Regions from separate parts of the Hoeflea sp. AS16 genome, predicted to be linked through region 1. Evidence: predicted binding sites of a transcription regulator. Region 1 holds the regulator's gene; the other holds the start of a gene.
The links. Region 1 encodes LexA, which represses DNA repair genes until DNA is damaged. Its sites were predicted from a motif close to TGTTCNNNNTGTGTTCNG; they were not measured.
Positions count from the first base shown of each region.

Region 2: WNY80_RS20715 (glycosyl transferase) is a predicted target of LexA. The motif match lies at 2,110-2,127, and genes of this name have one in related genera.

Region 1 covers NZ_JBBMQQ010000009.1:76,450-81,946, forward strand. Annotated here, with positions in the region: gene WNY80_RS18605 (hypothetical protein) at 1-2,259, shown strand, start outside; gene WNY80_RS18610 (amidase domain-containing protein) at 2,300-2,875, shown strand; gene lexA (transcriptional repressor LexA) at 3,285-4,001, shown strand; gene WNY80_RS18620 (ComEC/Rec2 family competence protein) at 4,033-5,497, opposite strand, start outside.
Region 2 covers NZ_JBBMQQ010000012.1:28,961-34,457, reverse strand. Annotated here, with positions in the region: gene WNY80_RS20725 (ribonuclease HII) at 24-668, opposite strand; gene WNY80_RS20720 (PA0069 family radical SAM protein) at 881-2,038, opposite strand; gene WNY80_RS20715 (glycosyl transferase) at 2,212-2,727, shown strand; gene WNY80_RS20710 (4-(cytidine 5'-diphospho)-2-C-methyl-D-erythritol kinase) at 2,744-3,619, opposite strand; gene WNY80_RS20705 (tetratricopeptide repeat protein) at 3,606-5,497, opposite strand, start outside.

The sequences.
Region 1 (5,497 bases):
GACATCGACGAGCGTGCTCCCCCGGTCCGGCTGGAGCCATTGCCGGAAAAAACACTGCTCAAGACAGTGCAGTGGGACGAGCCGACGGCCACATGGTTCCGCCACAGGTTCACGTTGCGCTCGCGCTACGAAGGCGCCTATAGGCAACCCGGTGACGCCAGGCTCCCGGTTCAACGGGAGGCCGGCGATCCGTGGCTCAAGCGCGTGGTAATCCTCGCGGATGCAGGCAGGATCGAACCGACGCGGCCGCAGCAGCGTGCCTTGCTCCCGTTGACCAAAGCGCCCGCCGACAATGCCGAGCCGACACCCGCCGCCCCACCGATCCTGGCCGTGCTGCAGGAGCCGCCCCATGCTGTTGGCGGCCTCGCCGACAGGATTGTTTACGGCCTGCAGACGAGCCTGGGGTTCGAAATCGCCAAAGTTCCAGGCGAAGACGACGGAGAAGGCAGAGTACAGATCCGCGACGCCCGCAAGGAAATCGGCCCGGACCCACGCCTGAGACAATCGACTTTCAAAGCAGGTCCACCCAATCTCGATCCGGCCACGGGCGTGGCCATGCAGGTGGAAGGGCCGATTGGCCTCACATACGAACCCAGGGCCACGGATCCGCGTTATGCGAACACCGCGTTCATGCTGCTTGCCGAGGACTTTGGCGAAAACCCGCTTTCTCCGCTCGACTTCGAGGAGAGTTTCCTCGGCGTGAAAAGCCTGCGTTACCTTCATCCAGGCTGGACCTTTCATGCCAATGGAAGCACGCCCGTGGATCTTCGCAGACAGACGGCATGGATCGAATTTTCCAAGCCTGGTGGAATAAGGATCGGAGAGGAAACCGCCATTGCCGTCGGGTACGAGGGTAATCACTGGAAAGTGGACATCGCGCGCCACCTTCTGCAACGGGTCGAGATCAAGGCTGAGGCTGAGGAACGCATCCAATTGGCCAAGGTCAATGACCAATTCGAGGCGCTGGTGCTGCTGCATGCTCCGATTGCCCCGGAACGCTATCTGCTGGCAGTGCTCGGTGTTCGGAGACATGCGGCCGGCACAAGTGTGCAGGGCAGCGGCAACCAACCTCTCCTGCTTGCAACAATGGAATGGAGTATCCCCGCCGACGCGGAAGGCGAAATGGCGCCCGCGACCGGTGTGGAGAACCCGTTTGTCGTCGAGGGGGCACGTTCGATCCGCCACTGCGTGGCATCACGGCCGACCTTCGCCGAATGGACGCGTTCGGCACGCAATTTCGACGTGGCATCAATTCTTCGTTCACCCTCCGACGGCTCGCTGCCCGTGTCGGAACCCGCCGTCTTCGCGAATATCATTGCAACTAGTGAAGCGAGCGGTGACGACAACATTCTCCGTTTCCAAGACCATGCAGGTCAGCCGGTGTGGCTCCGCCCCTCGGTCCAGGCCTCGCCATTCGCCCAGCACGTTCACAGGCATATGGCGGTGATCGTGACGGAGCGCGACCATGCGCTGGGCAAGCCGGCGCGAATCTTCCACTCGATCATGAGGGCGGACGGCGCGGACCTTGTGCTGCCCTTCAAGACAGGCGATCTGCTGGAGCCACAGATCCATCTGATCGAACTCGAGTCACCGGCGCGGCCGCTGGCCTATGGCCTGGCATCACCGCTCGACGAGCAGTTCGGCGCCTACGACCTCGATCTGAAATCGATCCTGACGGGACCAGCCGAAGGTTCGCAAATCCCCTGGAAAGGAATGTTGCTGACAGGGCGCTTCCCGGTCACGACGAAGGGGATTGCGAATATCCGGTTTCGTCTAGAAGCCGCCACCAAGGAGGACGACGCCTGCGAATTCGATCTGCCCTGCGCAGATGGCCCGTACTGCCAGTTTGAATTACTGCTGTCGCACGATGCTGGTGCACCGGACGACAGCAAGCTCGCCATAGCTAAGACCCTGATTGCTGTTGATGGAAGGCGCACGGACGCGGGAACCGAAAAAACACCCGTGCCGGGCGGCTCATTCCTGTCGCTGCAGATCGCCGGGGTTCAGGCGGCAGCCCCCGTCACCGAATTCTGGTGTGATCTGTCACACAAGGCCTGGACGGACAGCGGCGCCGGCAATGGGGAGGCGATGGAACCCAATCCCCTCACCTGGCTTTTCAGTGACAGCGACACGATAACGGCCACGGGAAATGTCCGCGAAGCCACGGGAGCGGACCGACTTGCAGGACTGACCGAAGCGCAGGCCAGAATCGTGTCCGTCTCGCCCGCCATGCCGCTGACTACCCGACGAATGAACTGATCCACCTTCTATCTGCCGCTGCCAATACGAGGAGACAGCCATGACCAAACTCGAGACCGAATATCTGAAGCAGATGGGGATCGAGCCTGAAAATTATGTACAGCCGATGGCCGAAATTGTACCGCTCGCGCCCAGGAAGGTGAAATTCAGCAACTGGAAGGCGATAACCTATGCGAAGGACTATTGCGGCCAGACGGCAAACACCTGCGGTGCCTACTATGACCAACCCGGCAAGACGGATTGCGCACATTTCATCGCCCACTGCCTGAGTGCCGGAGGCATCGCCATCAAACCCGGCGATGGCAGTACAACAGACTGCCCGGCGGGATTGGCGATGCGCAATACCGATCTCGTCGCCGCTTTGACGGCGCTGGCTACAGACTACGACAATGTTCAGGAATTGGGTATTTCAGACGCAATAATCGGTGACATTGGTTTCCTCAACAACCTCATCCGACCATCGCACGCCTTCATGATCTGCGAGCCGGTCAATCTCGGAGATCCACTGAAGCCGGCAAAGGTATGGTCTCACACCGCCGCTCGTTGCTGCGGTGACATGGGTGCGGAAATCCGGCAATGGTTCGCTACGATGTTCCGCATTACCGACGCGCAGTAACCAACTGGCACCTAGAACTTTGTAACTTTGCAGGTTCGCAGGATGTTTGAGACGATGTCAGTTCCTTGCGAATCGTTGACCGGCAGGCCATGCCGTAATGGTTACACGCTTCCCGGAGACAGGATCTCCGGGTTGTCCGAACTGACTGCCCTGTGTGATCACGCAGCACAAACCGGCCCTGGCAAATTGGCGTAGAAACGCGTCGGTTTGCCAATGAAAACAATCCATTATCCGGAATTCGTTGGCGCAACCATCACCCCGTTGCGTGTTCTGTTCCCGTTTACGGTTCGCACCCCCGATGTTCTTTCATTGTTTCTTTACCCCTTGCGGAACACATATGGAACATGATACCTGAGTTCTGGTTTTGTTTCATTCCGACCATCGGGCCGGCCACCGGGGTAATTTGCCAATGTTGACGCGCAAACAGCACGAACTTCTCCTCTTCATCAATGAACGGATGAAGGAAAGCGGAATACCGCCTTCGTTTGACGAGATGAAAGATGCGCTCGACCTGGCGTCCAAATCCGGCATTCACCGGCTGATCATGGCGCTCGAGGAACGCGGCTTCATTCGCCGCCTGCCCAACCGCGCACGGGCGCTTGAAGTGATCAAGCTGCCTGACAGCTACCAGGCCTCGCTGCAGCCGCGCCGCGGATTTTCGCCCAGCGTCATCGAAGGCAGCCTAGGCAAGCAGCCTGAACCCGTGCGCCGCGCCACGCCTGCAAACGACGAACCGTCGCAGGTGGCCGAAGTGCCTATGATGGGCCGGATTGCCGCCGGCGTGCCGATCTCGGCGATCCAGAACATCACCCACAACATCACCGTGCCTGCAGAAATGATCGGTCCCGGCGACCATTACGCGCTTGAGGTCAAGGGCGATTCGATGATCGACGCCGGCATCTTCGATGGCGATACGGTGGTGATCCGCAACATGTCGACGGCGAGCCCCGGCGACATCATCGTGGCGCTGGTCGATGACGAGGAAGCGACGCTGAAGCGGTTTCGCCGCAAGGGCGCGTCGATTGCGCTTGAAGCCGCAAACCCGGCTTACGAAACCCGGATTTTCGGGCCTGACAGGGTCAAGGTGCAGGGCAAGCTTGTCGGCCTGATCCGGCGTTACCACTGACCAGACGCCACGTCCGGCGAACGCTCAATGCTCAGCCGGGCAGATCGAACTTTCCGGTTCGCCACTCATAATAGCGCTGGACCGTCCACGGCCGGATGACGCCTTGCAGTGCGGCGTTGACCTTGAATCGGGGGCTCGCCTTTGTCTTTTGATATCCATCCTGTCCCCCGGCAGCAGATTGCGCCTCCCGGCTGACGGTAATCGCCAGTGAACCCGAGCGGCGCAGACTGCGCGATGTGATGAGCATGGCGCCTGAACGACAGGAAATCATGTAGACCGGGATCGCGACAACCACCAGATCTGCCTGGTCACACGCTGCACCAATCAGTGCTGCCTGATCGGTCGCGACAATCGCAGCCCCGGCATGGATCGCCACGCAGGTGCCCCGGCCGGCGCACTGAAAACGTGACGGCCGCAGCGTGGCGGCTGCAAGCAAGCGTTCGAGGATGGCGGCGACCGGCTCCGTGGCTGCGTCAGGATCTGAACCGGATTTCATGTTTGGCTCGGCAACAGGTGGAAGATGCGGCGCACCACGCATGGCCGTCTGCCATTGGCCGAACACGAAGCTGTTGGGCCGCGCGGCGTTGCTTGCCAGTCCCGACGGGCTGGACAATCCCACCAGATGACCGGTTTCGCTGATCAGAATGTCCGGCCTTGGACCAGCCATCGGCGGCAGGGTGAACATCAGACCGACAGCGATCAGCGCCAGCCCGGCAAGACGCAACCGGCTTCTCAGGAACACCAGAATTACGAAGCCGGTCCCGGCGATCAGGGTGGCCGTCAGCGGTATTTGCCCGACACTGAAATCTCCGCCGAGGCCGTGGACATAATTTGCCGCGGCAATGACGCCCTCAAGCCCCTGCCCCATGATTTTCAGCGGGCAGGCATCCAGGCCGAATGGCATGAGCAGCATTGCCAGAAGTCCGGCGGGCATGACAACAAATGTTACCAGCGGCATGGCCAGCAGGTTGGCCAGAAGTCCGTTGCCTGCGACCCGGTGGAAGTGATGGGCGGAAAACAACCCGGTGGAGAGACCGGCAACGAGCGACGTGACAGCCAGACCAAGCAAGGCCTTTGCCGCAAATGCGAGCCAGCGGCGCGGTGCTGATCCGGAGGCACTGCTGCCCGGTGCTGCGGATCTGTGCCGGGCGCGAAGGGCAATCGCGGCATAGGCCGAAATCAATGCAGCGGTGGCGGCAAAGGACATCTGGAAGCCTGGGCCGACAACCGCGGAGGGCGAGATCAGGATAATCACCATTGCCGCCAGCGCGACATTGCGCATGGTCAAGGCAGGCCGGTCTGCCAGCACCGCGACCAGCATTATGGTGAGCATCACCCAGGCGCGCTGGGTGGAAACGCTGCCACCGGAGATCAGCAGATAGGCGGTGGCGGTCAACATCGCGCCGACGGCTGCGATTTTCTTGACCGGCCAGGCTTCCACGAGAGCCGGGAAGACCGCGAGCCCCTTGCGGATGCCGATGTAGAGCGTCCCGGCG
Region 2 (5,497 bases), on a different contig from region 1:
GCTTGCAAGGATTGTGCCGGGCATCAGTCCTTGCGCATCGGCCGGAATGTCATCCTGTGCAAGGGGCAGGGGCCGTGCTCGGCAATCGCCTTGAGATGCCGTTGCGCCCCGTAGCCCATGTGGCTCTCGAATCCGTACTCGGGATATATGGCCGCGGCCCGCTTCATCATCCGGTCGCGTGTGACCTTGGCAATGATCGAGGCGGCTGCGATCGAGAGCGAGCGCGCGTCGCCCTTGACCAGCGCCCGCGCCATGCAATCGAGCCCCTCGGGCACATCACGTCCGTCAACCAGCGCATAATCTGCTTTCACCGGCAGCGCACTCAGCGCCCGCCGCATCGCCGCAAGGCTGGCGGCGCGGATATCCGTTGCCTCGATTTCACGCGCCGATGCGCTGGCGACGGCCACCGTCGAGGACGTCAGGATCGCTTCATACAGCAATTCCCGCCTGGCCGGTTTCAAGGCTTTGGAATCATCAAGTCCGTCGGGTATGCAGCCTGGATCGAGGATCACCGCAGCCGCCACGACGGGACCCGCCAGCGGTCCGCGCCCGGCCTCGTCAAGGCCGGCAACAAGAGGAAAACCATTTTGAACGGCATGCTGCTCGAAGCGATAGTCCGGCGTTGCGGGATAATCGGGGAACAGCGAATCGGGCGGGGTACGAGCCATATTGCGGCGAAACTCGCACACCCGCCCGATCCTCTGCAAGTCCCGGCGGCTGGGGACGGAATGCCGCTCGGGCGCCGGACCGCTTTATGGGGCGGGGGCGGTCCGGATTTATCGCCGCGCAACGAGCCAGGCGAGGCCTGTGGCGCAGCGAAACCTGCAAGAAACGCAAACCGCGGCAATGTCCGAACATCGACGGCGTTGCGTTAAATGCGCTAGAGCAGGCTCAGCTGAACCCCCTCGCCACGCGGCGGCACGAAGTGGTCGGTCCGCAACGGCGTCTTCCGCAAGTTCAGCCCAAGCCGTTTGGCCGTCAGATCGAAGCGCCGGGCGATCTGCCAGGCGTAGGGCCCGGTGCCGCGCATCCGCTTGCCGAATTCGGCATCATAATCCTTGCCGCCGCGCATCGAACGGACCAGCGACATCACATGCCGGTAGCGGTCCGGGTAATGCCGGAGCAGCCAGTCCCGAAACAGCGGGCTGACCTCTATCGGCAGACGCAGCATGACGTAGCCCGCCGCATCCGCACCCGCAGCCTTGACCGAATCGAGAATGCGTTCGATCTCGTGGTCGTTGAGACCGGGAATGACCGGTGCCACCATCACCGAAACCGGAATGCCTGCATCCGAAAGCGCCCTGATCGCTTCAAGCCGCCGTTCAGGCGTTGCCGCGCGCGGCTCCATGGTCCGCGCCAGCTTGCGGTCGAGCGTGGTCACCGACAGGGCCACCCGCGCAAGCCCCCTGGACGCCATGCGCGACAGGATATCGATGTCACGCATCACCATCGCCGATTTGGTGACGATGCCGACCGGATGGCCGGCCGCTTCCAGAACTTCGAGCAATTGCCGCATGATGCGCCATTGTTTCTCGACCGGTTGATAGGGATCGGTATTGGTGCCGATGGCGATCGGCTGCACCTTGTAGCCGGGCTTCGACAGTTCGCGCTCCAGCAGTCGCGGCGCATCGGGCTTGGCAAACAGCCGCGCTTCGAAATCCACACCCGCCGACAGCCCCATATAGGCATGTGTCGGCCGGGCGAAACAGTAGACACAGCCATGCTCGCAGCCGCGATAGGGGTTGATCGAGCGGTCAAACGACAGGTCGGGAGACTGGTTGCGGGTAATGATCGTGCGCGGCTTTTCGATCTGCACCTCGGTCTTGAACGGCGCCAGGTCATCGAGGCTGCTCCAGCCGTCGTCGAAGATTTCACGGGTGTTGACTTCGAAACGGCCCGACATGTTCAGCCCGGCGCCGCGGCCACGCACACGATCGTGAGCAACCCGAATGCCACTCGCATTCATCAACGCATCGGCTTCGGCGGGGTTCAGGCCGGGCGCCAGCGCGGTTTGTTTCAATGTAGCAAGGCTTGGCATGAAACCTCCATCAGCACCGGGAGAGAATAGGTATCGGTCGCTGTTCATGATTATATTCCTATCTCGACAATGGAAACAAAGCAAGAACAAAATTGACGGCTACCTGTGTTCACTCCCGCAAACCGGTGTCGGCTCTGGCTGGCAAACGGGCTGCGTTTGCACTAAGAAGAGCCATGATCAGTGTGTTGATTGAATGCAAAGACCAGGAAAATGCCCTCGCGGTCACATTGGCTGCGCTTGTGCAGGGCGCCGTCGAGGGCCTCGTCGCGGAAGTCGTCATCCTTGACCGAGGATCGCGCGATGGCACCGCCTTGTTGGCGGATGCAGCAGGGTGCCGGTTTCTGGAAGATCCGGATCTGCGCGAGGTCGTCCGCTCGGCGCGTGGCGACTGGCTGCTGCTGATAGAGCCGGGTGCAAGGCCGTTGCTGGGCTGGATCGATCATATCGGTCAGCACATGGTTTCCGGCCGCATGTCGGCCCGGATGCGGCCGTCGAGGGAATATCGGTTGCCGTTTCTGCAACGGTTCCGCCGCCGCCTGTCGGCGCTGGAGCATGGAGTGCTGATCCCCAAGCGCCAGGCGGTTGCCAATGCCAAATCCGGTCAGTCGCTTGAAAGCCTCGGCCGTGGACTGGCGATGACCCGGCTGAAATGCGAGATCGTCCCGGCCGCCGTGCTGGCGCTGCAGTAGTCCCGGCTTTGCCTGATCAGCTGGTTGCAACCGTTCGCGTGGCGGCGACGAACCAGCCCGGCTTGTCTCGCTGCAAACCTTCCGCTGCAATTCGCGCAGCTTCAGCGCTTTCAAACACCCCAAAGCAGCTTGCCCCGGATCCTGACATGCGGGCAAATTGCGCACCTGCCAGATCCAGCGCCGAAAGACACTGGGCTATTTCGGCAACCATGCTTTGCGCCGGCGGTTGCAGGTCGTTTCGTGTTGCCGCGAGCCACTGCAGGAAACGGTCTTTGTCGCCAACACCTTCCGGGTCGGGCAAGGGCGGGTTGTCGCGGCTCTCGAGCGCTGAAAACACCTTGGGCGTCGAGACGCCGATGCGCGGATTGACGATAACCAGGTCAAGTCCGAAGCCGAGTTCGACAGCGGTCAGTGCTTCGCCGATGCCGCGGGCAATCAGCGGCCGTCCATCCAGGCACATCGGCACATCCGCACCGAGATCAAGTGCAATCCTCGACAGGGTTTCCGCACCGGGATCGTAGCCCCAAACCGCGCACAGGGCCTTCAGCGTAGCCGCCGCATCGGCAGAGCCGCCACCGATGCCGGAGGCGACGGGAAGCTGCTTGTCGAGCCGTATGGCGACGGGGGGCAGCTTGGTGCCGGCTTGCATGGCGGCATCACGCAAGGCATCCCGCGCCCGGACAACCAGGTTGCTGCTTGCAGCTTCGGTCGACAGCACCGCAGCCTCCGGGCCTTCCAGTGAAAACATATCCCTGTCCGCCAGCTCAACGCTCACATGATCACCCAGTTCGGCAAAGACGACGAAGCTTTCGATCAGGTGATAGCCGTCGGCCCGCCGTCCGGTGACATGAAGCGCCAGGTTGATCTTGGCCGGCGCATCAGTTCTGAGCATTGAATCCCGGAGAGGAGTAACCCGCATTGCCTGGCTCATCTGCCCGCGTGTCCAGCCAGGCCTGCCGTGTCAGGCTGCCGGGGTGGTCGAGGTCACTCTTCTTGTCTTCTCCGGCGCCATCCTGGGGAGCTGCCGGTTTGTTGCTCTTGTTTGCGCCATTGGCGGTTGCCGGAACGGTCTTTCCCGCATCGGTCAGGCCGTTGGCCAACTTGGCTTCGATTTCCGGCTTGAGATCCTCCGGCGGATCATTGCTCAGCGCCCGCTTCCACTGGAACGTCGCTTCAAGTTCACGGCCAACACGCCAGTAGGCATCCCCGAGGTGATCATTGATCGTCGGGTCGGCGGGCTTGAGCTCAACGGCGCGCTCAAGTTCGCGAACCGCATCATCATACTCGCCCAGCCGGTAATGCGCCCATCCCAGTGAATCGACGATGTAGCCGTCATTGGGGCGCAGATCGACCGCCGCCCGGATCAGGTCCATGCCTTCTTCGAGATTGATGTTCATGTCGATCCAGGAATATCCCAGATAGTTCATCACCTGCGGCTGGTCAGGGAACAGCTCAAGCGCCCGCTTGAAATGCGCTTCCGCCTTCGGCCACTGCTTCAGTCGTTCATTGGCAATGCCGGCCTGGAAAAACAGGTTCCAGTCATTGCGCGTCGGTGCCGGCCCGATCATCGAAATCGCGGTCTCGTAGGTGCGCGCCATTTCGGCATAGTCCTTGTCCTGCGACAGCACGCTGCCATAGGCCAGATAACTGCGGATATCCTTCGGGTCGGAGTCAATCAGCGCCCTGAGATGATCCTTGGCTTCATCCGCGCGGCCCAGATCCGCCAGCGCCAGCCCCAGCTGCAGTTCCGAAACCCGGCGCATCGGTGAGGTCTTCGGCACGGACTGGTAGATCTTGATGGCCTCTTCCGGCTTGCCGAGCCGCTCGGTCAGCCCGCCCAGGATCACCAGCGTCGCGGCATTGTCGGGATCGAGCGTGCGGGCAAACTGAAGATAGACCACCACGGTTTCTTCCGCTCCCTCGCGATTGAGTGCGCTGCCCAGCGTGAACAGCACCGCGGCCGCTCCCTGTTGCGCCGTCATCACGCCCGGTTCGGGCTTGCCATCCCCTTCGATGGTCTGCCTGAGAGCGGCGAGGGGGGCGTAGCCGGGAGAGAAATCCTCGCCCGCTGCCAGCGCGTCGAGCGCCGCGCGCTTGTTGCCGTCGCGCGCTTCAAGCCCGGCCAATGCCATCACTGCCCGGATATAGGTGTCCGGTGCGGCTGCACCCGACTGGGGGTCGGCGATCAGGTCGGTGAAGTGTTTGCGGGCCTCTGCCTTGTTGCCCATTGCCTGTGCCATGGCACCGGCATGGTAACGGGTAAAGACCGGATACCAGGGAGGTCCCTCGAGCGCCACGATGGTCTTGAGCGCCGCTTCGCCCTTGCCGTCGCCGAATTCCGCCCAGGCGTTCATCAAGGTGTTGAGCAGCCGGTCGATCGGGTTGCTGTCTTCCGGATTGAGCAGCTTGGCGGCCTTGCGGTATTCGCGCTTGCTGGTGGCTTCCACCATCAATGCCAGCCGTGAAATCTGCGCAACCGCGGGGTCTTCCTTCAATTCGCGCGCCAGCACGACGCCTTCGGAAAACCGACCGCCGCTAAACAGCGCCACCATCAGCCGTTGCTTGACTTCGGTGTTGTCGGGGTCGAACTCCAGCGCCTTGCTGTAGAACTCGATTGCGCGGCTTGTGTCGTTGTCGACATCGGCGGTGCGTCCGGCGAGATAGGCCCCGGCGAAGCCGAGAAAATTGGGTTGCTGATCCTGTTCCTGGGCTGTTGCAGCAACGGCCTGGCCTGTTACCGGGGCAATGGCGCCGCCTATGGAAAGAATCG